Regions from separate parts of the Streptomyces sp. NPDC056160 genome, predicted to be linked through region 3. Evidence: riboswitches for the same ligand, from Rfam matches in the RefSeq annotation. Region 3 holds a riboswitch; each other region holds the start of a gene.

The links. A riboswitch is a leader RNA that binds a small molecule or an ion and turns the genes downstream of it on or off. The one in region 3 is predicted to bind cyclic di-AMP.
Region 1: linked by a shared signal. The riboswitch ahead of ACFC02_RS33045 (transglycosylase family protein) and the one ahead of ACFC02_RS12220 (transglycosylase SLT domain-containing protein) in region 3 are both predicted to bind cyclic di-AMP.
Region 2: linked by a shared signal. The riboswitch ahead of ACFC02_RS16225 (peptidoglycan DD-metalloendopeptidase family protein) and the one ahead of ACFC02_RS12220 (transglycosylase SLT domain-containing protein) in region 3 are both predicted to bind cyclic di-AMP.

The regions. Positions count from the first base shown of each region.
Region 1 is NZ_JBHJUW010000126.1:1,106-10,667, reverse strand. Features, by position in the region: gene ACFC02_RS33055 (cytochrome P450) at 1-962, shown strand, start outside; gene ACFC02_RS33050 (transglycosylase family protein) at 1,242-2,417, shown strand; cyclic di-AMP (ydaO/yuaA leader) riboswitch at 2,600-2,765, shown strand; gene ACFC02_RS33045 (transglycosylase family protein) at 2,770-3,513, shown strand; gene eno (phosphopyruvate hydratase) at 3,839-5,119, shown strand; gene ACFC02_RS33035 (septum formation initiator family protein) at 5,283-5,759, shown strand; gene ACFC02_RS33030 (DUF501 domain-containing protein) at 5,786-6,352, shown strand; gene ACFC02_RS33025 (exopolyphosphatase) at 6,349-7,290, shown strand; gene ACFC02_RS33020 (NAD(P)/FAD-dependent oxidoreductase) at 7,643-9,025, shown strand; gene ACFC02_RS33015 (class I SAM-dependent methyltransferase) at 9,329-9,562, shown strand, end outside.
Region 2 is NZ_JBHJUW010000037.1:19,727-29,288, forward strand. Features, by position in the region: gene ACFC02_RS16210 (DNA topoisomerase (ATP-hydrolyzing) subunit A) at 1-289, opposite strand, end outside; gene ACFC02_RS16215 (pitrilysin family protein) at 900-2,273, shown strand; gene ACFC02_RS16220 (pitrilysin family protein) at 2,270-3,658, shown strand; cyclic di-AMP (ydaO/yuaA leader) riboswitch at 3,913-4,074, shown strand; gene ACFC02_RS16225 (peptidoglycan DD-metalloendopeptidase family protein) at 4,087-4,845, shown strand; gene ACFC02_RS16230 (GntR family transcriptional regulator) at 5,115-5,774, shown strand; gene ACFC02_RS16235 (HPr family phosphocarrier protein) at 5,977-6,258, opposite strand; gene ACFC02_RS16240 (GNAT family N-acetyltransferase) at 6,462-9,562, shown strand, end outside.
Region 3 is NZ_JBHJUW010000025.1:60,669-70,230, reverse strand. Features, by position in the region: gene ACFC02_RS12235 (ABC transporter ATP-binding protein) at 1-757, opposite strand, end outside; gene ACFC02_RS12230 (outer membrane lipoprotein carrier protein LolA) at 791-2,035, opposite strand; gene ACFC02_RS12225 (polyprenyl synthetase family protein) at 2,342-3,352, opposite strand; cyclic di-AMP (ydaO/yuaA leader) riboswitch at 4,026-4,218, shown strand; gene ACFC02_RS12220 (transglycosylase SLT domain-containing protein) at 4,223-4,717, shown strand; gene ACFC02_RS12215 (HAD family hydrolase) at 4,728-5,534, opposite strand; gene fahA (fumarylacetoacetase) at 5,887-7,098, shown strand; gene ACFC02_RS12205 (M56 family metallopeptidase) at 7,394-8,332, shown strand; gene recQ (DNA helicase RecQ) at 8,698-9,562, opposite strand, start outside.

The DNA of each region.
Region 1 (9,562 bases), on a different contig from region 3:
GGCTGCGCCGCCTGGTCAGCAAGGCGTTCACGCCCCGCAGGGTCGCCGAGTTCGCGCCGCGCGTGCAGGAGCTGGCCGACGGCCTCATCGCCTCCTTCGCCGGGCGCGGGACCGCCGACCTCATCCACGAGTTCGCCTTCCCGCTGCCCATCTACGCCATCTGCGACCTGCTCGGCGTCCCGCGCGAGGACCAGGACGACTTCCGGGACTGGGCGGGCATGATGATCCGGCACGGCAAGGGGCCCCGGGGCGGGGTGGCCCGTTCGGTGAAGAAGATGCGCGGCTACCTGGCCGAGCTGATCCACCGCAAGCGCGAGGCCCTGCCCGCCGAGCCCACCCCGGGCGAGGACCTCATCTCCGGCCTGATCCGCGCCTCCGACCACGGCGAGCACCTCACGGAGAACGAGGCCGCCGCGATGGCCTTCATCCTCCTGTTCGCCGGTTTCGAGACGACCGTCAACCTCATCGGCAACGGCACGTACGCCCTGCTCACCCACCCCGGCCAGCGGGAGCGGCTGCAGACGTCCCTGGCCGGTGGCGACAGCGGCCTGCTGGAGACCGGCGTGGAGGAGCTGCTGCGCTTCGACGGGCCGGTGGAACTGGCCACCTGGCGGTTCGCCACCCGGCCGCTCACCCTGGGCGGGCAGGACATCGCCGCGGGCGATCCGGTGCTGGTGGTCCTCGCCGCCGCCGACCGCGACCCGGAGCGGTTCGCCCACCCCGACACCCTGGACCTCGGCCGCCGCGACAACCAGCACCTGGGCTACGGCCACGGCATCCACTACTGCCTGGGCGCCCCGCTCGCCCGCCTGGAGGGCCAGACCGCGCTGGCCACCCTCCTCACCCGGCTGCCCGACCTGCAACTCGACGCGGACCCGGCCGACTTGCGCTGGCGCGGCGGACTCATCATGCGCGGACTGCGGACCCTGCCTGTCCGTTTCACCCCGGCACCGCCCGCCTGACAGTGGCCGGAAAATGATCCCCCGGGGGGCTCTACACCCCGTGCCGGCAGCAGTAAAGATGACACACGCTCAACTATGTGATGTTCACGTGATCTGCGCGGCATTAACTTGTGACAAGTGATCGTCACCCGATACTTTCACCCATCAGCGTGACGCCGGGGCGTCCCCGCCCCGCCGCCGCGCGGTCACTGCTGTCGTGCGAAAGGTCTCCGCATGCTCTCCGGGAACGGTCGTCACCGTCGCCCCCGTCAGGCTCCGGCCCTCATCGTCGCCGCCGGAGTGACCGGATCGGCCATCGCCATCCCGCTGGTCGCCGCCAGTGGCGCGAGCGCGGCCGACGGCACCACGTGGGACAAGGTGGCCCAGTGCGAGACCGGCGGCTCCTGGAGCGCCGACAACGGCCACGGCTACTACGGCGGTCTGCTGCTGACCCAGGACGACTGGGAGAGGTACGGCGGCCTGTCCTACGCGCCGAGTGCCGACCAGGCCAGCCGCTCCCAGCAGATAGCCGTGGCCGAGAAGATCCTCGCCGACCGGGGGCCCGGCGCCTGGCACACCTGCGGTCTGCTCACCGGGCTCACCAAGAGCTCCGGTGCGGCCCATGTCGACACGGGCGTGGGCGGCGACTCGTCGTCCTCGAACTCGAAGTCCGGCTCGAACGGCGCCAACGGGTCCTCCGGTTCGTCGCACTCCTCCGGATCAACCGGAACGAGTGGGAAATCCGGAACGTCGGGATCATCCGGAACCTCCGACGGCACCGGCCGGTCCGACGACTCCGACGGCTCAGGAGGTTCCGACAGCTCCGGCGTGAACGACCCCGGTCTGTCCGATGATTCGCAGAGCGGTGCGGGCGACTCGTCCGGTTCGTCCGACCCTTCGGCGAACACCGACGGGACTGCCGGCTCGTCACACGGGACCGGTGCGCCGGGCAACTCCACCACGAAGCCCTCCCCTTCGGGCTCTTCGGACTCTTCGGGCTCCTCGGATACTTCGGGCTCTTCATCTCCGAACCAGGGCAACTCGTCCAAGTCCGACACGTCCCACGCACCGGGCACGTCCGAGGGCACCCCCTCGGCGGGCGCCGGCGACACCGGCGGCTACGGCAACTCCGGTTCCGCCGAGGACTACAGGCAGACCGCCGGCTCCTCGGCCCTCGTCGACACCGGTGCGCTCGGCGGCGGCCGGCACCGCGGCGGCAGCGCCGACGAGGGCGCCACGGAGGGCCGTACGGGCGGCCGGCACGCCTCTCGTGACGGAGGCGCCGCACACACCGCCTCCGCCGCCTCCTACACCGTCCGCACCGGTGACTCCCTCACGTCCATCGCCGACTCCCTTGACCTCCACGGCGGATGGCACGCCCTCTACGACGCGAACAAGGGTGCTGTCGGCGCCGACCCCGACCACATCGTCGCCGGTCAGAGCCTGGATGTCCCCACTGAAAACACCCAGAAATAGGGGGAGTTCAGGTCACACTTCGCGCCGAATGTCCCATTCGGTGAAAGTGTGGGATGAGTCTCAGAAGCCCTGATCGTCTTTGAAATCCGGCGGATCACCTGTCTACGGTCATGACCGCTCGCCACCGCGAGCCCCGGCTGCCGCAACGCCGAATCCTGCCAGCGGCCGTACGGGAACAGTCGTCGCTTCGAGCGCCGTAGGCAGGAGCGGGGGACCCAAGGTAAGTGCCGCGCCGGGAAGTCGACCGGAGCGGCTGGGGGTGAAGCCGTGCCTCCCCAAAGGCACGGCCGGGCAACTCAACCGGCCCGAACCCGACAGCTCACCTCGCAGGCGTCGGTGAGGGGATCCTTCCATGCTGTTTTCCGGCAAGGGCAAGCATCGTCGTCCGTCCAAGGCCACCCGCGCCATCGCACTCGCCGGTGTCACCGGCGTCGCCGTCGCCGGCCCGCTGATGGCGGCCGGCAACGCCTCCGCCGCCACCTCCTCCGAGTGGGACGCGGTCGCCCAGTGCGAGTCCGGCGGCAACTGGTCCATCAACACCGGCAACGGCTTCTACGGCGGCCTGCAGTTCACCAACTCCACCTGGGCCGCGTACGGCGGCACCGCCTACGCCTCGCGCGCCGACCTGGCGAGCAAGTCGCAGCAGATCTCCGTCGCCGAGAAGGTGCTCGCGGGCCAGGGCAAGGGTGCCTGGCCGGTCTGCGGCAAGGGCCTGTCCGGCGCCTCCTCCAGCGGCGGCAGCAGCTCGTCGTCGTCCTCGTCGTCCTCCTCTTCCTCTTCGTCCTCCTCCTCGTCGTCCTCGTCGTCCTCGTCGAGCAGCAGCTCCAAGAGCAGCACCTCGACCCGTTCGACCGAGCAGCGTGCCGCCGACCGTTCCGAGACGCGTCCGGCCCCGAAGAAGACCGTCACCACCCCGACCGGCAAGAAGGTCAAGAAGGGCGACGGCGAGTACAAGGTGGCAGCCGGCGACACCCTCAGCTCCATCGCCGCCGAGCACGGCGTGCGGGGCGGCTGGGAGAAGCTGTTCCACCTGAACAAGGACATCGTCGACGACGCCGACCTCATCTACCCGGGCCAGCAGCTGCACCTGAAGTGACAGCGGCCCGCTAGCAGGGCCCCAGGCCCTCCCCAGGCGCGGCCCCCATCATGGAGGCCGCGTGGGGTCACCCCCCCGTCCCCACGGGCTCCCCGCCCCGGTGCGTGTTCCCCCGTACGCACCGGGGCGGGGCTTTTTCGCTTTCCGTTCGTGTCCCCGTCCCCGCGCCCTTTGTTCCGTACTGGAACAATGTGTACCGTCACCCTGTCCACGGGACGGTCGGTCGGCCGACCGGCGGCCCGGGACGGTTAGGCTCTAGTCGCAAGGCACCGCCGCAAGGCAGCCGCCCCGCACTTTCAGCGTCACATCCACGAAGGAGATGCTCGTGCCGTCCATCGACGTCGTCGTAGCCCGGGAAATCCTGGACTCCCGAGGCAACCCCACGGTCGAGGTCGAGGTCGGCCTCGACGACGGCAGCACGGGTCGTGCCGCCGTCCCGTCCGGCGCCTCCACCGGCGCCTTCGAGGCCATCGAGCTGCGCGACGGTGACCCGAACCGCTACCAGGGCAAGGGCGTCGAGAAGGCCGTCCTCGCCGTGATCGAGCAGATCGGCCCGGAGCTGGTCGGCTACGACGCCACCGAGCAGCGCCTGATCGACCAGGCCATGTTCGACCTGGACGCCACCGACAACAAGGGCTCGCTCGGCGCCAACGCCATCCTCGGCGTCTCGCTCGCCGTCGCCCACGCCGCCTCCGAGGCCTCCGACCTCCCGCTCTTCCGCTACCTGGGCGGCCCCAACGCGCACCTGCTGCCGGTGCCGATGATGAACATCCTGAACGGCGGCTCGCACGCCGACTCCAACGTGGACATCCAGGAGTTCATGATCGCCCCGATCGGCGCGGAGTCCTTCTCCGAGGCCCTGCGCTGGGGCACCGAGGTCTACCACACCCTCAAGAAGGTCCTGAAGAACAAGGGTCTGGCCACCGGCCTCGGCGACGAGGGCGGCTTCGCCCCGAACCTCGGCTCCAACCGCGAGGCCCTCGACCTCATCCTCGAGGCCGTCAAGGAAGCCGGTTACGCCCCGGGCGAGCAGATCGCCCTGGCCCTCGACGTCGCCGCCTCCGAGTTCTACAAGGACGGCAAGTACCTCTTCGAGGGCAAGGAGCGCTCCGCCGCCGAGATGACGGAGTACTACGAGGAGCTGGTCGCGGCCTACCCGCTGGTCTCCATCGAGGACCCGCTGTTCGAGGACGACTGGGCCGGCTGGAAGGTCATCACCGACAAGCTCGGTGAGAAGGTCCAGCTCGTCGGTGACGACCTGTTCGTCACCAACCCCGAGCGCCTGGCCCGTGGCATCGAGGAGGGCACCGCCAACGCCCTGCTGGTGAAGGTGAACCAGATCGGTTCGCTGACCGAGACCCTGGACGCCGTCGAGCTGGCCCAGCGCAACGGCTTCAAGTGCATGATGTCCCACCGCTCCGGTGAGACCGAGGACGTCACCATCGCCGACCTCGCCGTCGCCACCAACTGCGGCCAGATCAAGACCGGCGCCCCGGCCCGCTCCGAGCGCGTCGCCAAGTACAACCAGCTGCTGCGCATCGAGGAGATCCTCGACGACGCCGCGGTGTACGCCGGCCGCAGCGCCTTCCCGCGCTTCAAGGGCTGAGCCGCACCACGCCTGAAGGGCTGAGCCGCACCACGGCCGGGCCGAGCCGCAAAGGGTGAGGCTTCGCCAGTCGTCCGTACGTCCCCGCACCCGGTCCCGTACCGTGTCCGGGGACGTACGCGCGTGTGCGGCACGTACGAGGTGACCAACGGGAGGCGCGACGATGGCCGTGAAGGACCGGGACCGGTTCTCCACCGCGACCAGGCTCAGGCTGCTCGGCGAGCAGACCGCGGCCCGTGTCTACCGCTCCCAGACCCGGCGGCAGGCCCGCCGGTCCCGGCTCACCGGGCGCGCCGCGCTGCTCGCGCTCGTCGTGTGCTCGCTGGTGGTCGCCCTTGCCTACCCGATGCGCCAGTACGTCGCCCAGCGCGCCGACATCGCCGACCTCAGGCGGCAGAAGGCGCAGGCACAGCAGCGGGTCGAGCAGTTGCGCGACCTGAAGGCGCGCTGGCGGGACGACGCCTACGCCGAGCAGCAGATCCGGCAGCGGCTGCACTACGTGCTCCCCGGGGAGACCGGCTACACCATGGTCGAGCCGGGCCCGGTCAAGCGCTCCCGCGCCGAACACGGGGCGGCCCGCCGCCCCTGGTACACCAACGTCTGGTACGGCGTCGACAAGGCCGACGCCGCCCACCAGTGAACCGACAGAGAGATTTCCCCACAGGCATGGAAACGCCCCCGCCGCCCACCCCGCGCACCGAACCCACCGACGCGGACGTCGAGGCCTTCAAGCAGCAGCTCGGACGGCCGCCGCGCGGGCTGCGCGCGATCGCGCACCGCTGCCCGTGCGGGCAGCCGGACGTCGTGGAGACGGCCCCGCGGCTGCCCGACGGCACGCCCTTCCCGACGCTGTACTACCTGACGTGCCCGCGGGCCGCGTCGGCGATCGGCACGCTGGAGGCCGACGGCGTGATGAAGGAGATGACCGAGCGGCTGGCCGCCGATCCCGAGCTGGCGGCGGCCTACCGGGCCGCGCACGAGGACTACGTCCGGCGCCGGGACGAGATCGAGGAGCTGACGGGCTTTCCGAGCGCGGGCGGCATGCCGGACCGGGTCAAGTGCCTGCACGTCCTGGTGGCGCACTCCCTGGCCGCCGGGCCGGGCGTGAACCCGCTGGGCGACGAGGCCATCGCGATGCTGCCCGAGTGGTGGCGCAAGGGCCCGTGCGTGACGGTGCCCGAGAACCACGAGAACCACGAGAACCACGAGGCCCACGAGGAGAAGAGCCAGTGACCCGGGTCGCCGCCGTCGACTGCGGTACGAACTCCATCCGCCTGCTGGTCGCGGACGCGAATCCGGCAACGGGTGAACTCACCGACCTGGACCGGCGCATGACGATCGTGCGGCTCGGCCAGGGCGTCGACCGCACCGGCCGGCTCGCCCCCGAGGCACTGGAGCGCACCTTCGCGGCCTGCCGTGAGTACGCGCAGGTCATCAAGGAGTACGGCGCCGAGCGGCTGCGTTTCGTGGCCACCTCCGCCTCCCGCGACGCCGAGAACCGGGACGAGTTCGTGCGCGGGGTGGTGGACATCCTCGGTGTCGAGCCCGAGGTCATCTCCGGTGACCAGGAGGCGGAGTTCTCGTTCACGGGTGCGACGAAGGAACTGACGGGGCGTGACGACCTCGCCAAGCCGTTCCTGGTGGTCGACATCGGCGGCGGCTCCACGGAGTTCGTGGTGGGCGGCGACCACGTGCGCGCCGCCCGCTCGGTGGACGTGGGCTGCGTCCGGATGACCGAGCGTCACCTGGTCCGGGACGGGGTGGTGAGCGACCCGCCCACCGAGGAGCAGATCGCGGCCATAAGGGCCGACATCGAGGCGGCCCTCGACCTCGCCGAGGAGACGGTCCCGCTGCGCGAGGCGCACACGCTGGTGGGTCTGGCCGGGTCGGTGACGACCGTGTCGGCGATCGCGCAGGACCTGCCCGAGTACGACTCGGCGCGCATCCACCACTCCCGCCTCTCCCACGACCGCGTCCGCGAGATCACCACGTCCCTGCTGCACGCCACGCACGCGGAGCGCGCGGCGATCCCGTCGATGCACCCGGGCCGGGTCGACGTGATCGGAGCGGGCGCCCTGGTGCTGCTCTCGATCATGGAACGCATCGGCGCCGAGGAGGTCGTGGTCAGCGAGCACGACATCCTGGACGGGATCGCCTGGTCGGTGGCGTAGCCCCCGTGACGCCTTGTCGGAAAACTTCGTGAAGTTCTTCACAAGGAATTGGCTCCGGGGCCGCCGCCGAAGGGGTGCCGACGGTCCCCGCGGGGGCTCAGCGGGAGGGTGAGGGTGCTCAGGGGAGCGCCACACGGGGGTGGCGAACGGGGGGCGGGAGGGCTCTTCGCCGGGCCCCCGGCGAGCCGGAGCGGCAGCTCACGCGGCCTTGACAACGGTCAGAACCGGATTCCGGTTCCCTTCCGCCACCATGATCTCGGTCACGCGGGCCGCGGAGTTTAGCACAGGCACTTGCGAACCTTGTGAAGGGGCGCACGAGGTACCCCCCTGGGACGGGTGGATACTCGATGCCATGAGCACCACGGAGCGTCCCAGGATCCTCGTAGTAGGCGGTGGGTACGTAGGCCTGTACGCAGCTCGGCGCATTCTCAAGAAGATGCGCTACGGAGAGGCGACCGTCACGGTCGTCGACCCCCGGTCGTACATGACCTACCAGCCCTTCCTCCCCGAAGCCGCCGCCGGCAGCATCTCCCCGCGTCACGTCGTCGTCCCGCTGCGACGCGTGCTCCCCAAGGCGGAGGTCCTCACCGGCCGGGTCACCACCATCGACCAGGACCGCAAGGTCGCCACGATCGCCCCGCTGGTCGGCGAGGCGTACGAGCTGCCCTTCGACTACCTGGTCATCGCCATGGGCGCGGTCTCCCGCACCTTCCCGATCCCCGGCCTCGCCGAGCAGGGCATCGGCATGAAGGGCATCGAGGAGTCCATCGGCCTGCGCAACCACGTCCTCGAGCAGCTCGACAAGGCCGACTCGACCACCGACGAGGAGATCCGCCGCAAGGCGCTCACCTTCGTCTTCGTCGGCGGCGGCTTCGCCGGCGCGGAGACCATCGGTGAGGTCGAGGACATGGCCCGGGACGCGGCCAAGTACTACACCAACGTGTCCCGCGAGGACATGCGCTTCATCCTGGTCGACGCCGCCGACAAGATCCTTCCCGAGGTCGGCCCCAAGCTCGGCCTGTACGGCAAGGAGCACCTGGAGAGCCGCGGTGTGGAGATCTACCTCTCCACCTCCATGGACTCCTGTGTCGACGGCCACGTCGTGCTGAAGAACGGACTCGAGGTCGACTCCAACACCATCGTGTGGACGGCCGGCGTCAAGCCCAACCCGGTGCTCTCCCGCTTCGGCCTGCCGCTGGGCCCGCGCGGTCACGTCGACTGCGCGCCGACCCTCCAGGTGCAGGGCACCGACTACATCTGGGCCGCGGGCGACAACGCCCAGGTCCCGGACCTCGTCGGCCGCAAGGCGGGCAACGAGAACGCCTGGTGCCCGCCGAACGCCCAGCACGCGCTGCGCCAGGCCCGTGTCCTCGGCGACAACGTGGTCTCCGGTATGCGGGGCTTCCCGCAGAAGGACTACAGCCACGCCAACAAGGGCGCGGTCGCGGGTCTCGGCCTGCACAAGGGCGTCGCGATGATCGTCATGGGCAAGATGAAGATCAAGCTCAAGGGCCGTCTCGCCTGGTACATGCACCGCGGCTACCACGGCATGGCCATGCCGACCTGGAACCGCAAGATCCGCGTCTTCGCGGACTGGACCCTCGGCATGTTCCTCAAGCGCGAGGTCGTCTCGCTCGGCGCCATGGAGAACCCCCGCGAGGAGTTCTACGAGGCCGCCAAGCCCGCCCCGGTCGCCGCCGCGCCGAAGACCGAGGAGAAGGCCAAGGCGTCCTGACGCCCGGCCGCCGCAGTCCCTGAGCCGCGCTCACCAAGACGCTCCCTGCGAGCCGTACTCCCCGAGCCGCGCTCCCTGAAGGGGCCACCCGCCATCCGTGGTGCGGGCGGCCCCTTCGGCGTTCCCGGAGGGTTCCCGGACACCGGGGGGCCGCACTCCGGAAGCCGGACCCGGGACACCGCAATACGTGGTTGCTGCATCTACTTTGCCCAGTCGTAACCCGCTTGCGGGACTGCGCGAAGGCCCTCCTGGTGTTTACGTGGTGGATGACATCCGGCGTTCGCCGTCACGGAGGTGTGCACCATGCCCGACGCCGCGCTGCGGCTCACGAGACTGCTCGAACAGTTGCTGGGGACACCGATCCCGGTGCGCATCCGCGCCTGGGACGGTACGGAGGCAGGGCCGCCCGGGGCGCCCGTACTCGTCGTACGCAACCGCCGCGCCCTGCGCCGGCTGCTGTTCAAGCCCGGGGAACTGGGCCTGGCCCGTGCCTGGGTCTCCGGTGACCTGACCGTGGAGGGAGACCTCTACACCGCC
Region 2 (9,562 bases), on a different contig from region 3:
AGATCGACGCGTCGCCGTGCGGGTGGAGCTTGCCCATGACCTCGCCGACGACACGGGCGCACTTCACGTAACCGCGCTCCGGGCGCAGGCCCATCTCGTTCATCTGGTAGACGATGCGGCGGTGCACCGGCTTCAGTCCGTCCCGGGCGTCCGGCAGGGCGCGCGAGTAGATGACCGAGTACGCGTACTCGAGGAAGGAGCCCTGCATCTCGTCGACCACGTCGATGTCGAGGATCTTCTCCTCGTACGGGTCGTCGGGCGGCGGGGTCTTCGTGCTGCGGCGGGCCATCGCTGCCGGCTCCTTGCTGAAGCGTGTGACGGGATCTGACGCCGACCATTGTGGACCGCCGGACTGACAACGTGGACCGGACCCCGTCCCGCAGGCCCCACCGGACCACCCCAAAAACCCCGTCGGACCGCCCGGAAACCCCACCGGACTGCTCCGGAAACCCCCCCGGATCGCTCCGCAAGTCCCACCGGATTGCTCCCGGGACCCCACCGGAACGCTCCCGGAGCCCTGCCTGAACCCCGGCAACGGGCCACAGCCCGCCCGCGCATGGTCCGCCCGCGCACAGCCCGCACCCGAACCGCCCGCCCCGGCACCTTCCTGCCGAAGTCCCGCCCGCCGCCCACGCGTCGGCGGCCCCGCCCGGGCGCGCCGTCCTGCCACCCGCACGCCCCCGCCCGCGTGCCCCCAGCGCCGTCTGCTCCCGCTCCCGACCCCGTCCGCGCCCCCGGCTCCGCTCCGGCCCCGCCCCCCGGCCCCGCCCCCACTTCCATCTCGCTCTGGGCGTACCCCCGCCGGGAACTTCGCCAGGCGTCCGCACGCTTGCATAAGGTGGCAGGACCGGCAGGAACAGGGCGGTTCCCGGACCGCCATCGCGATCGAAGGGACGTACATGCCCAAGGGTCACACGGCCACAGCCGAGGCAGGCTCCGGCGGCCTGACAGCGACCGAGCACCGTCTGGCCAACGGCCTGCGCGTGGTGCTCTCCGAGGACCACCTGACCCCGGTCGCGGCGGTGTGCCTCTGGTACGACGTCGGCTCCCGCCACGAGGTCAAGGGACGTACCGGTCTGGCTCACCTTTTCGAGCACCTGATGTTCCAGGGCTCCGCCCAGGTGAAGGGGAACGGTCACTTCGAACTGGTGCAGGGCGCCGGCGGCTCGCTCAACGGCACCACCAGCTTCGAACGCACCAACTACTTCGAGACCATGCCCGCCCACCAGCTGGAGCTGGCGCTCTGGCTGGAGGCCGACCGCATGGGCTCCCTGCTCGCCGCCCTGGACGACGAGTCGATGGAGAACCAGCGCGACGTCGTCAAGAACGAGCGCCGCCAGCGCTACGACAACGTCCCCTACGGGACCGCCTTCGAGCGGCTGACCGCCCTCGCCTACCCGGAGGGCCACCCGTACCACCACACGCCGATCGGGTCCATGGCGGACCTGGACGCGGCCACCCTGGAGGACGCGCGCGCGTTCTTCCGGACGTACTACGCGCCGAACAACGCGGTCCTCTCGGTCGTCGGTGACATCGACCCGCAGCAGACCCTCGCGTGGATCGAGAAGTACTTCGGCTCCATCGAGTCCCACGACGGCAAGCCCCAGCCCCGCGACGGCTCGCTGCCCGACGTGCTCGGCGGGCAGCTGCGCGAGGTCGTCGAGGAGGAGGTCCCGGCCCGCGCCCTGATGGCCGCCTACCGGCTCCCGCACGACGGCACGCGCGCGTGCGACGCGGCCGACCTCGCCCTGACCGTCCTCGGCGGCGGCGAGTCCTCCCGGCTGTACAACCGCCTGGTGCGCCGCGACCGCACCGCCGTCGCGGCCGGGTTCGGCCTGCTGCGGCTGGCTGGCGCGCCCTCCCTGGGCTGGCTCGACGTGAAGACCTCCGGCGACGTCGAGGTACCGGTCATCGAGACCGCCATCGACGAGGAGCTGGCCCGCTTCGCCGAGGAGGGCCCGACCGCCGAGGAGATGGAGCGCGCCCAGGCCCAGCTGGAGCGCGAGTGGCTGGACCGGCTCGGCACCGTCGCGGGCCGCGCCGACGAACTGTGCCGCTACGCCGTCCTGTTCGGCGACCCGCAGCTCGCCCTGACCGCCGTCCAGCGCGTACTGGAGGTGACGCCCGAGGAGGTCCAGGAGGTCGCCAAGGCCCGTCTGCGCCCCGACAACCGCGCGGTCCTCGTCTACGAGCCGACCGCCCCCGACGCACAGGAGCAGGCACCGGACGCGGACGCCGCGGCCGGCGAAGACACCGAGGAGACGGCGAAGTGACCGAGCTGGCCACCATGGACTTCCACCCCCGCCCCCAGGCGGGCGAGGCCCGGCCGTGGGCGTTCCCGGCCCCCGAGCGCGGCACGCTGGACAACGGCCTGACGGTGCTGCGCTGCCACCGACCCGGCCAGCAGGTCGTCGCCGTCGAGGTGCTCCTCGACGCGCCCCTGGACGCCGAGCCGGCCGGCCTGGACGGCGTCGCCACCATCATGGCGCGGGCCTTCTCCGAGGGCACCGACAAGCACTCCGCCGAGGAGTTCGCCGCCGAGCTGGAGCGCGCGGGCGCCACCCTGGACACCCACGCCGACCACCCCGGCGTACGGCTCAGCCTGGAGGTCCCGGCCTCCCGCCTGGCCAAGGGGCTCGGTCTGCTCTCCGACGCGCTCAGGGCGCCCGCGTTCGCCGAGTCCGAGGTCGAGCGGCTGGTGCGCAACCGGCTCGACGAGATCCCGCACGAGCTGGCCAACCCCTCCCGCCGCGCCGCCAAGGAACTCTCCAAGGAGCTGTTCCCGGCCGGCACGCGCATGTCGCGGCCGCGCCAGGGCACGGAGGAGACCGTCCGCGCCGTCGACGCGTCCGCCGTCCGCGCCTTCTACGACCGGCACGTGCGGCCCGCGACCGCCACCGCCGTGGTCGTCGGCGACCTCACCGGCATCGACCTCGGCGAACTGCTCGGCGAGACCCTGGGCGCCTGGACCGGCTCGCCGGCCGAGCCGCGGCCCGTGCCGCCGGTCACCGCCGACGACACCGGCCGTGTGGTGATCGTGGACCGGCCCGGCGCCGTGCAGACGCAGCTGCTCATCGGCCGCGTCGGACCCGACCGGCACGACCGCGTGTGGCCCGCCCAGGTGCTCGGCACCTACTGCCTGGGCGGCACCCTCACCTCCCGCCTGGACCGCGTCCTGCGCGAGGAGAAGGGCTACACCTACGGGGTGCGCTCGTTCGGCCAGGTGCTGCGCTCCGCGCCCGACGGCACGGGCGCGGCGATGCTCGCGATCAGCGGCTCGGTCGACACGCCCAACACCGGCCCGGCCCTGGACGACCTCTTCACGGTGCTGCGCAAGCTCGCCGCCGAGGGGCTCACCGAGGCCGAGCGGGACGTCGCCGTGCAGAACCTCGTCGGTGTGGCGCCGCTCAAGTACGAGACGGCCGCCGCCGTGGCGAGCACGCTGGCCGACCAGGTCGAGCAGCACCTGCCGGACGACTACCAGGCGACGCTCTATCAGCAGCTCGCCGAGACCGGCACGGTGGAGGCCACCGCGGCGGTCGTCAGCGCGTTCCCGGTGGACCGGCTGGTGACGGTTCTCGTCGGTGACGCGGCACAGATCAGGGAGCCCGTCGAAGCCGTCGGCGCCGGCCCGGTGACCGTCGTCGCCGCCGAGTAACCAACGCCGGGAGCCGCGGGGGTGACCGAGAGGCAGCTGCGCGGGAGCCCCGGAGAAGACCGAGAGTCAGGTACGCGGGAGGCCCTGGTGACCGAGGCGTCACCAGGGCCCCGTGATGTCCGGATTGCGGGAGAGACCGCCAGTCTGCCCTGTGGGCTGCGCTACAAAAACCCGGATCCGTTTGGGATGCGGAAGCGGCCCCGTCTAGCGTCGGTCCGGCTGTTCGTCGGGCAGTGCGCCGCACCCGCGGCACCGGACAGTCATCGCCGAGTCCCCGTACGGCGCGAGCCAGGGGAGCCGGGGACCCACGCAGTCCCTGGGGTGAATCGGACACCGCGCGCCGCGCGCGGGGCCCGTAGGAGACCTTCCTGCTCCGAACCCGTCAGCTAACCCGGTAGGCGAGAGGGAAGGAAAGGACCAGCCACCACATGGCGTTCACGCGCGCCACCGGGAAGCACCGTCGCCCCAGCCGGATGCAGCGCACCACCGCCCGCGCGGCGGGCGTAGCGGCCCTCACCACCACCGGTGTCATCGGCACCCTCGCCGCCTCCCCGGCGCTCGCCGCCGAGACCCCCGCCCCGGCGGACACCGGGCTCACCCCGGTCGTCACCCTCGGCGACACCGTGGCCGAACGGGTCGACGCGCAGGCCACCGCCCAGATGGAGGCGGCCCGGCAGAAGCAGGCCGAGGAGGCCGCGCGCAAGCGGGCCGCCGAGCAGGCGAGGAAGGCGCGCGAGGCCAAGGAGCGGGCCGCCCGCGAGGCCGAGCGCCGGCGCCTCAACACCTTCGTGCCGCCGATCACCGGCTCCTACGTCTCCACCGGCTACAAGACCGGCGGCTCCCTGTGGTCCTCCGGCTCCCACACCGGCATCGACTTCCACGCCGCCGCCGGCACCGAGGTGCACGCGGTCGGCGTCGGCACCGTCGTGCAGACCGGCTGGGGCGGGGCGTACGGCAACCAGATCGTGATCAGGATGGCCGACGGCATGTACACCCAGTACGGTCACCTGTCGTCCATCGGCGTCTCGGTGGGCCAGCAGGTCACGCCAGGTCAGCAGATCGGCCTGTCCGGCGCCACCGGCAACGCCACCGGCCCGCACCTCCACTTCGAGGCGCGCACCGCCCCGGACTACGGCTCGGACGTCGACCCGATCGCCTACCTCCGCAAGCACGGCGTGCACGTCTGAGGCGGCACCCGCCCGAAGGCGTGAAGCGCTGACCGTCAGGCAGAGCCCCGGCCCACCGGCCGGGGCTCTCCGCATTCCGGCGCCTGTTTCCGCACTTCCGCACTTCCGCACTTCCGTGCTTACGTGCTTCCGTGCTTCCGTGCTTCCGTACTGTCCAAAAAATATCCCCGGATTCCGTCACGCCGTCGGAAATTCCCGCGCGTTGCCATAGAGTCACGGAACACGCGTTCATCGCGGGAGTTCCACGGGGATCAATGCGGAGGTCGGTCATGCGCGTTCCGGCGCACGCGGTGTGCACGGCGATCCGGGACGACATCGTCGCCGGGGTCCACGAACGCGGCACCCGGCTCACCGAGGAAGTCCTCGCGCGCCGCTACGGCGTCTCGCGCGTGCCCGTGCGCGAGGCGCTGCGCACCCTGGAGGCCGAGGGCTTCGTCGTGACCCGGCGGCACGCGGGCGCCTGCGTCGCCGAGCCGACCGAGCAGGAGGCCGCCGACCTGCTGGAGATGCGCCTCCTGCTGGAGCCGCTGGGTGCCGCACGGGCCGCCCAGCGGCGCACCGAGGCCCATCTGAAGGTGCTGCGCGGCCTGGTCAGGCTGGGGCAGGAGCGAGCGGTGAGCGGCGGCGGCGAGGAGCTGCGGTCCCTGGCCGCCTGGTTCCACGAGACCCTGGCCCAGGCCTGCGGCAGCGCCGCGCTGAGCACCGTACTGGCGCAGCTGCGGCACAAGATCGCCTGGATGTACGGGGTGCCGGACCCGGCCGACCCGGTGGAGGCGTGGGCCGAGCACGGGGCGATCACGGACGCCGTGGCACGCGGCGACACCGGACGCGCCCGTGCGCTCGCCGCCCTGCACGCCGAACGGGTGACCGCCGCACACCGAGTGAGGGCTCTGAAACGTCCCCTCAACACATCGGCCGGACGGAATTAACACGACTGCCGTATACAAAGAGGAAATCGCCTGAGGGGTTGCCCGGGGCGGTATTCACGCTGCCTTGAATTGGTTCAGGCGTCCCCGATGCGCTCCGCATTTCCCGCCACCGGGGCCGTACGGAAACCGCGCCGCCCGGAAAGACGGGGACGACGCGGTTTCCGTATGCGATATGTGCCGCCCCGCCGCGACCGGCGACCGGTCAGACGGTCTCGGGAAGCTCCTCGAGCCCCTCGGCGACCAGCTTGGCCAGCCGGTCAAGGGCGGCGTCCGCGCCCTCGGCGTCGGAGGCGAGGACGATCTCCTCGCCGCCCTGCGCACCGAGGCCGAGGACGGCCAGCATGGAGGCCGCGTTGACGGGGTTGCCGTCGGCCTTGGCGATCGTCACGGGGACCCCTGAGGCCGTGGCGGCCCGGACGAAGATGGAAGCGGGGCGGGCGTGGAGGCCCTCGGCCCAGCCGACGTTGACGCGGCGCTCAGCCATGTGATGCTGCCCTTCAGTGTTTCAGGTTGTCTAGACCAGTTTCCCATACGTGAAGCTCGTCCCGGACGGCACCGGAGCCGGTGCCCCGGCGGCGCCGGACCGCGGCCTCGGTCCGGCGGGGCTCCGCCCCGGGCGTGTCTTCACGCGTGTCCCCCACAGACTGCCTCGCGCCGTTGTCGGACGCGAGCCGTACTCTGGGGCCCATGCACACCTCGTCGGACCGGCAGGAGTACCCCGCGCACTGGGAGGCCGACGTGGTGCTGCGCGACGGCGGCACCGCGCGGATCCGCCCGATCACCGCCGAGGACGCCGACCGGCTGGTCAGCTTCTACGAACAGGTGTCTGACGAGTCCAAGTACTACCGCTTCTTCGCGCCGTACCCGCGACTGTCCGCGAAGGACGTCCACCGCTTCACGCACCACGACTTCGTGGACCGGGTGGGACTCGCGGCCACGATCGGCGGCGAGTTCATCGCCACCGTACGCTACGACCGCGTCGGCACGGCGGGAGCGGCCGCCTCCGACCGCCCGTCGCCCCCCACCGCCCCTGCCGCAGGGCGCGCCGCGCCCGCGCCCCCCGTCTCCGACGAGGCCGAGGTCGCCTTCCTGGTGCAGGACGCCCATCAGGGCCGCGGGGTCGCCTCCGCCCTCCTGGAGCACATCGCGGCCGTCGCCCGCGAGCGCGGCATCCGCCGCTTCACCGCCGAGGTGCTGCCCGCCAACAACAAGATGATCAAGGTGTTCACCGATGCCGGGTTCACCCAGAAGCGCAGCTTCGAGGACGGCGTCGTACGCCTGGAGTTCGACATCGAGCCCACCGACCGCTCGCTGGCCGTGCAGCGCGCGCGGGAGCAGCGCGCGGAGGCGCGGTCGGTGCGGCGGCTGCTGACGCCGGGCTCGGTCGCCGTCATCGGAGTGGGCCGCACCCGCGGGGGCGTGGGCCGCAGCATCCTCGACCACATGCGCGAAGCCGGCTTCCCGGGCCGGCTGTACGCCGTCAACCGGGCCTTCGGCGAGGCGCGCGGGGAGATCGACGGGGTGCCCGCACACCGCTCGGTCCGGGAGATCGACGGGCCGGTCGACCTCGCCGTGGTCGCCGTGCCGGCCGCACACGTCCCCGAGGTGGTCACCGAGTGCGGTGAGCACGGCGTGCAGGGACTCGTCGTGATCTCCGCCGGGTACGCCGAGAGCGGCCCGGAGGGGCGGGAGCGCCAGCGCGCCCTGGTACGGCAGGCGCGCACGTACGGCATGCGGATCGTCGGGCCCAACGCCTTCGGCGTCGTCAACACCTCGCCCCAGGTCCGGCTGAACGCCTCGCTCGCCCCCGCGATGCCCCGCCCCGGCCGGATCGGCATGTTCGCCCAGTCCGGTGCCATCGGCATCGCCCTGCTCTCCCGGCTGCACCGGCGCGGCGGCGGGGTGACCGGGGTGACGGGCGTGTCGACGTTCGTCTCCGCCGGCAACCGCGCGGACGTCTCGGGCAACGACGTCCTCCAGTACTGGTACGACGATCCGGACACCGACGTCGCACTGATGTACCTGGAATCCATCGGCAACCCGCGCAAGTTCACCCGCCTCGCCCGGCGCACGGCGGCGGCGAAGCCGCTCGTCGTCGTGCAGGGGGCCGGATCGGGCCCGCAGGGGCACGCCGTCCGGGCCACACGCCTGCCGCACGCGACGGTGTCCGCGCTGCTGCGGCAGGCCGGCGTCATCCGGGTCGACACCATCACGGAGCTGGTCGACACCGGACTGCTGCTGGCCCGGCAGCCGCTGCCCGCCGGGCCCCGGGTGGCGATCCTCGGCAACTCCGAGTCGCTGGGCGTGCTCACCTACGACCGCTGCCTGGCGGAGGGCCTGCGCCCGCAGCCGCCGCTGGACCTCACGACGGCCGCGTCGGCGGAGGACTTCCGCACGGCGCTGGCACGGGCGCTCGCCGACGAGACGAGCGACGCGGTGGTGGTCACCGCGATACCCGCACTCGGGGAGGGGGCCGCCGAGGACGCCGCCCTGGCCGAGGCGCTGCGGTCGGCCGCGGAAGCGAGCCCCGGCAAGCCGGTGCTGGTGGTCCACGTCGAACTGGGCGGCCTCGCGGAGGCCCTGTCGGCGGCAGCCAGCACGGGCCCCCAGCCCGCCACGCCGACGGCTCCGGGTTCGCCCCTGGTTCCCGGCTCCCCGGCCGTTCCAGGCACCCCGACCGCCTCCGGCTCCCCGGCCGCTTCCGGCTCCCCGGCCGCTTCCGGCTCACCCGCTGCTCCTGGCTCACAAGCCGCTCCCGGTTCACCGACGGCTCCCGGTTCACCGGCGGCCCCTGGCTCACAAGCGGCTCCCGCCTCACCCGCTGCTCCTGGCTCACAAGCGGCTCCCGGCTCACCCGCTGCTCCGGGTTCGCCCCTCGTTCCCGGCTCACCCGCCGTGCCCCGCCGACCCGCCGTGCCCGGCCCACCAGCCGCTTCCGGATCACCCGCCACTGCCGGCTCACCGGCCGCCCCCAGCTCCCCGTCGGTCTCGTCCCCCGGCGCCGGTCCGTACCCGGCATCGCCCCCCGCCACCGAGGTCCCCGGCCGGGCCGCCACTGCCACCGCCGCCCCCGGCCGCACCCCTGCCCCAGCCGTCCCCGGATCCACCCCCGCCCCCGTCTCCGCCCCCACCCCGCCCGGCGGCCCCCGGCTCATCCCCGCCTACCCGGCCGCCGAGCGTGCCGTGCGGGCGCTCGCCGAAGCCGTCCGGTACGGGCAGTGGCGGCGGGAGGCGGCCGACCCGGGCAAGGTGCCCGAGTACGAGGACATCGACGAGAAGGGCGCCGCCGACCTCATCGGCGGCCTGCTCGCGCGCGACCAGGGCCTCACCCTCGGCACGGAGGAGACCTGCGCGCTGCTCGGCCGCTACGGCATCCCCGTCCGCCGTGCCGTACCCGCGCCCACCCCCGACGACGCCGCCGCAGCCGCCCGCACCCTCGGCTACCCGGTAGCCCTGAAGGCCACCGCCCCGCACCTGCGCCACCGCGCCGACCTGGGAGGCGTCCGCCTCGACCTGGCCGGCGAGGAGCAACTGCGCCGGGCCTACGCGGAGTTGACGGACCTGTTCGGGACCCCGCAGGAAGTGCGGCCGGTGGTGCAGACGATGGCGCCCAGGGGCGTCGACACGGTCGTACGGTCCGTCATCGACCCGGCGGCCGGCGCGGTGCTCTCCTTCGGGCTCGCCGGAGCCGCCTCCCAGCTGCTCGACGACATGGCGCACCGACTGGTCCCGGTGACCGGCCGGGAGGCGACCTCCATGATCCGTTCCATCCGGACGGCCCCCCTGCT
Region 3 (9,562 bases):
CGCGCGCCCCGGCGGCCAGGTCGGCCACCGCCCCCTGCGTGACGAGCCGGCCCCGGGTCATCACCGCCGCGTGCGTGCACACCTGCTCGATCTCGTCGAGGAGGTGGGAGGAGAGGAAGACCGTCGTGCCGTCGGAGGCCAGCTCCCTCACCAGGGAGCGGATCTCCCGCATGCCCTGCGGGTCGAGTCCGTTGGTCGGCTCGTCCAGGACGAGCAGTCTGCGGGGCCGGAGCAGTGCGGCGGCGAGCCCGAGGCGCTGCTTCATCCCCAGGGAGTAGGTCCTGGCCTTCTTGCCTGCGGCCGCCGTCAGGCCGACCCGGTCCAGCGCGGCGGCGGTCCGGGCGCGCCGGGTGCGCGGGTCGGCGGTCGGGTCGGCCGCGTCGTAGCGCAGCAGGTTGTCCCGGCCGGAGAGGAAGCCGTACAGGGCGGGTCCTTCGATCAGCGCGCCGATGTGCGGGAGCACGGTGCGCGCGGACCGGGGCATGGGCTGCCCCAGGACCCGCGCGGTGCCGGACGTGGGCTCGATGAGCCCCATCAGCATCCGGATGGTGGTGGTCTTGCCGGAGCCGTTCGGACCGAGGAAGCCGAAGACGCTGCCCGCCGGAACGGTCAGGTCGAGACCGTCGACGGCGAGCTGCCCGCCGCGGTAGCGCTTGGTGAGGGCACGGGTGCGGATGACACTGCCGTCACCGTCACTGCCGTCACGGCCTCGCCCGCCGCCGCTCTCACGGGCGCGCCCGCCGTCCGCGTCGTCCATCGGCTCCCCCGCTCCGTCGAGTCTCCGGCGTGCTCAACGCCCGGTGTTCGCCGCCTTCACCAGGGCGTCCTTGGTGACGGCTCCGACGTAGACCTTGCCGTCGTCCGTCATCAGAGCGTTGACCAGGCGGGTGGAGAAGACCGTGCCCTTGCCGAACTTGCCGCTCACGTGGTCGCCGAGCGAGCCCAGGAAGCCGCTCAGGTCACCGCTGCCGGAGTGGCTCGCCGGGAGGCCGCCCTTGCCGCCGGTGTCGAAGGCGGCGATGGAGTTCCAGCCCTTGCCGATGACCTTCACGCCGTCCTTGCCCAGGCCCTTGTCCTGCGAGAAGTCCTTGGGCGGGGTGACGTCCTGGTGCGGGGCGCCGGGCTTGAGCCCGTGCTCGCCCGCCTTGCCGTCCTTCTCCTCGGTGATCTTCGCGCCCTTGGGCGGGGTGAAGTCGAACGTGGATGCGGCCGGCGCGGCGAAGCTGACCTGGGTGAAGCCCGCGTCGACCACGGCGGCGCCGCCGCTCGCCGGGGTCAGCGTGAACTTCAGCGGCATCCCGGTCTTGGAGTCCACCGCGATGCTGATCGCACCGACGGTGGTGCCGGAGGCGTGCTTGGGCTCTATGACCAGCTTGTAGGCGTCCCGCCCGGCGACCTGTGCGGTGCCGTCGACGGTGACCGACGTGGTGTCGTCGACCGACTTCAGGGCCTCGTCGGCGAAGTCCTTGGGCGTTGCGGGGACCTTCCGGTCCTTCCCCTCGGTGCCGTCCTGGGCGGCGGTGCCGTGGTAGACCTCGTTGGACTTGCTGTCGTAGCCCCAGATGTCCTTGCCGTTGTGGATGAGGTTGTACTCGGCGGCGCTCTCGATCAGCGAGAGCTTCTGCCGGTCCGGGCCGTCGGCGGCGACGCGCAGCGTGTGCGTGCCGGAGATCAGCCCGGTCAGCTTGGAGGTGGGGTCGGCGGACGATCCGTCGCCGCCGCCCTTGACGGCGCCGGAGGCGAGGCTGCTCTCCAGACCGCCGAGGTTCGGCAGGCCGAGGTCAGTGGTGATCTTGACCGTGCCGGACAGTCGCTCGACGTCCGACTTGGCGATCTTCTCGATCAGTTGCTGTGCGGTGATCTTCGGCAGGTGGGGGTCACCGGAGTCGGCGAGTGCCGGGACGAGCCCGATGGTCGCCGCCGCCACCCCCACCACCGCGACCGGGACGACGTAGCGCGCGGCCTTGCGGCGCACCGAGTGCCTGCCGTCGGCCTCCGCGGCGTCCCTGCTGTCGTCGGATTCGTACGGTGCCATGTGTGCCTTACCTCCGTCGTCGGCGGCGGCTGCCCGTGTGCACTTCTCCCACCCCAAGCCGCCATTCTCACCCGAATCGGTGAGGAGTGGTGTGGTCCGTGCTTCCATCTGACCAAATCGGCCGCGCGAAAGCGTCAGACCCCGGAGCCAACTCCGTGTACCTCTGCGGTATGACACACAAGGGCGGAGTCTCCACCACCCCGTAGGGGTCGGGGTGGAGACTCCGCCCTCTGGCCCAGGTGAGCGGGGCCGGGCCGGTGGTGGCCGGTAGCCGCTGTCCGGTGTCGCCTGGAGGTGCGGGCCCGGCTAGCCGGCCCGGTGCACGACCGCGTCGCACAGCTGGAGCAGCCCCGCCTTCGCGTCGCACTCGCGCAGCGGCGCCAGTGCGGCCCGCGCCTCCTCCGCGTACCGGACGGTGTCGCGGCGCGCCTGTTCCAGAGCCGGATGCGCGCGCAGCGCCGCCAGCGCCTCGGCATGCCGCGCGTCGTCGCTCAGGTCGGAGTCGAGCAGTTCGCACAGGGCGATGTCCTCGGCCAGCCCCAGCCGCGCCGCGCGCTCGCGCAGCCGCAGCACCGGGAGTGTCGCGACGCCCTCGCGCAGGTCGGTGCCCGGTGTCTTGCCGGACTCGTGGGAGTCGGAGGCGATGTCCAGGACGTCGTCCGCCAGCTGGAAGGCGACGCCGAGCCGCTCCCCGTACTGCGTGAGCACGTCGACGACGGTCTCGTCGGCCCCGGACATCATCGCGCCGAACCGGCAGGACACGGCCACCAGGGAACCCGTCTTGCCGCCCAGTACGTCCAGGTAGTGCTCGACGGGGTCCCTGCCGTCCTGCGGGCCCGCCGTCTCCAGGATCTGCCCGGTGACCAGCCGTTCGAACGCCAGGGCCTGCACCCGGACGGCCTCCGGTCCGAGGTCGGCGAGGATCTGCGAGGCCCGGGCGAAGAGGAAGTCGCCGGTGAGCACCGCCACCGAGTTGCCCCAGCGGGTGTTCGCACTGGCCACTCCGCGCCGCACGGCGGCCTCGTCCATGACGTCGTCGTGGTAGAGCGTGGCCAGGTGGGTCAGCTCCACGACGACGGCCGACGGCACGATCCCCGGCGCGTACGGGTCACCGAACTGGGCCGCGAGCATCACGAGCAGCGGACGGAACCGCTTCCCGCCGGCCTTGACGAGGTGCTGAGCGGCCTCCGTGATGAACGGGACCTCGCTCTTGGTGGCTTCGAGCAGCCCTTCCTCGACAGCCGCCAACCCGGCCTGGACATCGGCTTCGAGAGCCTGGTCCCGCACGCTCAGCCCGAACGGCCCGACGACGGTCACGAGGGGTCTCCTGTCTGCTGGTGTCTGCTGGCGTTACACGGTTTGTCGATAGGTCGCTGCCATCACTCAAGTCAGCGTATCCGGTCACGTTTCGATCACCGATAGCGCCCACCGATACAGGCCAGGTGGTATCGGATCACGACCGATATGTTTTCGATCACCACATATGAACAGATATTTATCGACTCCCTCCTCCCTACCCGCCCCCCTCCCTGCCCTCACTCCTCCCCGGAACCCGCCCTCGCCTATACATACGTACGAACAGGGCCACGACCTCACCAAGCGTGACGACCGTCACCCTTCCACTCGTCACGTCACGACCCGCCCCGCATCCTTGTTCCCGATTCCCCCTCGCCTCCGCTTCACCCCCGCCATCGTGAGTCCGATTTACCCCTATTGATATTCCAATTCCCCTTGGCCGCAAATGCTCCTCGGCGGATTATTCCGTGACTTGAGTCACGCTCACACCGCCGCCCCGTCACCCCCCGGACAGCCCCAGCTCCCCTTCCCCCGCAAGCCAGTTGACCCTTGGCAACTGCAAAGGATCAAGCACCCGAAACGCCCCAGAACAAGGTCAACTAGGGCGATGTGTGAATCAGGTACTTGTTCGGGACATGTGCTCTCGCATACGTTCCCGGCCAGTCGGGCGGACCGCCGAATCCTGCCACCGCCCGATATCCATCGACCGAACCACTCATGGCAGGAGCGGGGGACCCAGGTAAGTCGCCGGGCCGGAGCGCCGTACGTCGTCCTACGTCGTACGCCGCGCCGGAACGGCTCGGGGTGAAGCCGCGCCCTATGGGGCGCGGCCGGGCACCTCCCCGCCCGAACCCGACAGCTCACCTCGCAGGCGACGGAGAGGAATCCGCCATGCACGCAAACGGTCAGCGCCGTTCCCGCACCGCTCGCCTCGTCCGCACCCTCGCCGTCTCCGGCACGGGTGCCGCCGTCCTCGCCCTGCCCCTGATCGGCGCCGCCAGCGCCTCCGCGGCCACCACCACGACGGCCACGACCACCGCCACGGCGGCGAGCACCGTCGCCTACCCGAACACCCTGGACGGCTGGATCCGCGAGTCGCTCGCGATCATGGGCCAGAAGGGCATCCCCGGCACGTACAACGGCATCTACCGCAACGTGATGCGCGAGTCGTCCGGCAACCCGATGGCCATCAACAACTGGGACTCCAACGCCGCCGCGGGCATCCCGTCCAAGGGCCTGCTCCAGGTCATCCAGCCGACCTTCAACGCCTACCACGTGTCGGGCACCTCGTTCGACATCTACAACCCGGTCTCCAACATCACGGCCGCCTGCAACTACGCAGCAGCGCGCTACGGCTCCATCGACAACGTCTACAGCGCGTACTGAGCCGACCGGGTCAGGTGAACAGTCGCTCGAGGACGACGGCCACGCCGTCGTCCTCGTTCGACGTGGTGACCTCGTCGGCGACCGCCTTCAGCTCCGGATGGGCGTCGGCCATCGCCACCCCACGGGCGGCCCACCGGAACATGGGGATGTCGTTCGGCATGTCCCCGAAGGCGAGGGTGCCCTCGGGCCCCAGCCCCAGACGCCCGGCGGCCAGCGCGAGACCGGTCGCCTTGGTGATGCCGCGGGGCTGCAGTTCCACGGTCCCCGGGCCCGACATGGTGACCGTGGCGAGGGAACCGACCACACCGCGGGCCGCCTCCGCAAGCTCGTCGTCGGACAGGCCGGGATGGCGCAGCAGCACCTTGCTGATGGGCGTGCGCCACAGGTCGTCGCGCCGCCCCACCCGCCGGGCGGGCAGGGTCGGGTGCGGCATGCGGTACCCGGGCTCGATGAGCGTGAGCCCGTCCACTCCGTCCTGGTCGACCGCCGCGTACACCTCGCCCACCTCGGCCTCGATCTTGCCGAGCGCCGTCTCGGCCGTCTCCCGGTCCAGCGTCACCGACCACAGCAGGCGGTCCGCCCCGGCGTCGTAGAGCTGCGCGCCCTGGCCGCAGACCGCGAGCCCCGTGCACCCCAGGTCCTTGAGCAGCGACCGCACCCTCGGCGCCGGCCGGCCGGTCACGACGAGGTGCCGTGCGCCCGCCGCCGTCACCCGCGCGAGCGCGGCGAGGGAACGCTCGGACAGGGTGTCGTCGCCGCGCAGCAGCGTTCCGTCCAGGTCGGTGGCGATGAGGGCGGGGGCGGGGCGAACGGGCATGATCAGAGAATACGGATCATCCGCCACGCGGGTGACGCACGGGAACGGGGCCACGTGCCCGGTGGACCGCGCCCGTGCGGCGGCGGTGCCGAGCCGGTGCCGGGCGGTGGTGCCGGGCCGATCCGGGTGGTGATACCCGGTGTCGGTGCCGGGTCGGTGCCGGGTGGTGAGGCCGGGTGCGCTGAGGCGCAATTGCCGCCCCGGCAAGCCCAATCCGGACATTGTGGACTCTTTATCCCCTGCCCAAGACGGCACCTCTTCCGTAACGTGTGGCGCGACCACATGACCGTGTGGCCCGGCCGCCGCCTGCGCCCCACGGAACGCACGGCAGACGAAAGAGAGGCAGAACCCGATGCCCCCCTTCGAGGTCCCCGAGGGCGACCCCTTCGGTCCGCACAACCTTCCCTACGGTGTCTTCTCCCGCGCGGGATCGCAGGAACGGACCGTCGGCGTCCGGCTCGGCGACCACGTCCTCGACGCGGGCGCGGCGGCACTGGCGCTCGGCTCCCCCTACGCCGCCCTGCTGGCGCGACCCACCCTGAGCCCGCTGCTCGCCGCGGGCCGCACCGCCTGGTCGGACGTACGGCGCGCGCTGACGGCGTGGGTGACCGTGCCCGCCCACCAGGAGACGGTGGCACAGTTCCTGCACCCCCTGTCCTCGGTCACCCTCCACCTGCCCTTCGAGGTCGCGGACTACGTCGACTTCTACGCGTCCGAGAACCACGCGCGCAACGTCGGCCAGATCTTCCGCCCCGACGCCGGGGACTCGCTGACCCCCAACTGGAAGCATCTGCCGATCGGTTACCACGGCCGCTCCGGCACGGTGGTCGTGTCGGGCACGGACGTCGTACGCCCCTCGGGACAGCGCAAGGCGCCCGCCGACCCCGCCCCCGTCTTCGGGCCCTCCGTCCGGCTGGACATCGAGGCCGAGGTCGGTTTCGTGGTGGGCGTGCCCTCGCGGCTCGGACAGCCGGTGGCCCTCGCGGACTTCCGCGAGCACGTCTTCGGGCTCTGCCTGCTCAACGACTGGTCGGCACGGGACATCCAGGCCTGGGAGTACGTTCCGCTCGGACCCTTCCTCGGCAAGTCGTTCGCCACGTCGGTGTCGGCGTGGATCACTCCGCTGGACGCCCTGGAGGACGCGCGGCTGGCCCCGCCGCACCGCACGCACCAGCTGCTGCCGTACCTGGACGACACCGGGGAGGAGCCCGGCGGCTATGACCTGCGGATCTCCATCGCGATCAACGGCCACGTCGTGTCCGAACCGCCCTTCTCCACCATGTACTGGACGGCCGCCCAGCAACTGGCCCAGATGACCGTCAACGGTGCCTCGCTGCGCACCGGCGACCTGTACGGGTCGGGCACGGTGAGCGGACCGGAGCCCGCCCAGCGCGGCTCGCTCCTGGAACTCACGTGGAACGGCCGTGAACCGCTCGAACTCCCGGACGGCAAGCGTGCGTTCCTGGAGGACGGGGACGTGGTGACGCTGTCGGCGTGGGCCCCGGGCGCGGACGGGACCCGGGTGGGGCTGGGAGAGGTGACGGGGCGGATCGTGGCGGGGTGACGCCGTAGTCGTCATCACGGATGCCGTGCGGGTCGGTTGCCGCCGGACCATGACTCGTGGGGCCCGTCCCCGTCATACTGGATAGGCCCGCGCTGCGCGCGCACCACGCCCGCACGGTCCGCACGGCACCACCGCGCACCACTCGCCCGTACGACCGCGGCTCGACTCCCGGCACCACCGCATCGCATGCCGCACAGCACGCCCCGCACCGCATCCCGCTCCACCGCACCGCACCGCACGCCCCACCGCACGACCCGACATCCGCCCACCTCCGATCAGGACCGGAGACCGTGGCATGACCGTCTGCCTGCTCCTGCTGAGCGCCGTCGCTCTGACGGCCGCCGTGCCGGTTCCCCGCGCTCTGACCCGGGCGGAGTGGCCCGAGCGGGAACCCGTGGTCGCACTGTGGGTCTGGCAGTGCCTGGTGGCCACCGTCCTGCTGTGCTGCCTGGCCGCCCTGGTGCTGGGCGCGGCGGCCGTCTTCCACACCGTGCGCGACCGGGTGTTCGCTCCCGCACCGCCCGCGGTGACCGCCGCGTACGACCTGTCGGTCGCGCCGGCCTGGGCCGCCGCCCTCACTCTGCTGCTGGCGTGCGGCGCCGCCTGGACCACCGCGATGCTCGGTCGCGAACTGGCCGAGGCCCGCCGCCGCCGTGGCCTGGCCCGCGCGCACCTGCGGGAGCGGGCCCCGGACCTGCCCGCGGGACTTCCCCTCGCGCGCGGGCCGATGCTGGTGCTGGAGGACGAGTACCCCGACGCCTGGTGGATGCCCGGCCACCCGCCCCAGCTCGTCGTCACCACCGGCGCGCTGCGGCGTCTGACGGGCCACCAGCTCGACGCCGTGCTCGCCCACGAACGCGGGCACGCCCGCGCGCACCACGACTGGCTGCTGCACCTGTCGACGGCGCTGGCGACCGGCTTCCCGCGTCTCCCGCTCTTCGCGCACTTCTGCGACCAGACCCATCGCCTGGTCGAACTGGCCGCCGACGACACCGCGTCCCGCCGCCACGGCCACCTCACCACCGCTCTCGCCCTGATCGAACTCAACCAGCACCGCGGGGTCCTCTCCTGTGCCTCCAGCCACCGTCTGCTCGGTGAGCGGGTGGACCGCCTCCTGGAGCCCCCGCCTCGGCTTGACCGCAGGCGCAGAGCGCTGACCACGACCGTGGCGGCCCTGGTGCCCTTGCTTCCGCTGCTGATCACGTTCGCGCCGGGGCTGACGGCACTGGGCTGACGCGGCGCACCCGCAGGCCCCGGCCGACAGCGAAGGTTTCCACCGGCATCGGCTCCGCCACCGACGGCACCCTCGTACGCGCCCTGCGACGCGTCGGCGTCGCTCCGGGCAAGGCCGTCGACAAGCCGCCGTGCCCGCCCTGGCCAGGCACTCCGCGAACCGACCCCAACGGGGACGTCCGCAACGCCGCGGCCCTGGCGCTGACGCGGCACGCCTCGCCGGCCCCCGCCCGTGCGGCCACGGCCACGGCCACGGCCACGGCCACGGCGAACGCTGACGCGGATGTCAGGGCGTACGCCTCACGCGCGCGGTGAACACGCGGCGTGCGGCCGCTCTCGGCCCTCCCGTCCCCTGTGCCCAGCCGTCTATATCCAGTCGTCGTCCGGCTCGGGCTCGGGCACGGACTCGGCGCCCGCTTCCGGTTCGTGTCCCGCACCGGGGGCCGTGCCTGGGCGGTCGCCGGCCGGGGCCGCCAGTGACTCCAGGACCCCGACCACGCCCTCCCCGTACGTCGCGAGCTTCTTCTCACCGACCCCGCCCACCGTGCCGAGCTGGGCGACCGAGTCCGGCCAGACCGTGACGATCTCGCGGAGCGTGGCGTCGTGGAAGATGACGTACGCGGGGACGCCCTGCTCGCGGGCCTGCTCGGCGCGCCAGGCGCGCAGGGCCTCGAAGGCGGGCAGCAGGTGCTCGGGCAGCTCGGCCACGGCGGCCTTGCCCTTGCTCCGCCCGGAGGAGGACGAGGCCGACCGCGAGGTGGCCGGCCGCTTCGGTTCCTTGCGCAGCGGCACCTCGCGCTCGGCGCGCAGCACCGCGCCGCTCGCGTCGGTCAGCACCAGCGTGCCGTACTCGCCCTCGACCGCCAGCAGGCCCTGCGCCAGCAACTGCCGTACGACGCCGCGCCATTCTCCCTCGGACAGCTCCGTGCCGATACCGAAGACGGAGAGCTGGTCGTGGTCGAACTGGATCACCTTGCCGGTGCGCTTGCCCAGCAGGATGTCGATGATCTGCACGGCGCCGAACTTCTGCCCGCGCTCGCGCTGGAGCCGGACGACCGTGGACAGCACCTTCTGGGCGGCGACCGTGCCGTCCCAGGTCTCCGGCGGGGTCAGGCAGGTGTCGCAGTTGCCGCAGCCGGACGGGTCGGGGTCCTGGCCGAAGTAGGCGAGGAGCTGTCCGCGGCGGCAGGTGGCCGTCTCGCACAGGGCGAGCATCGAGTCCAGGTGGGCG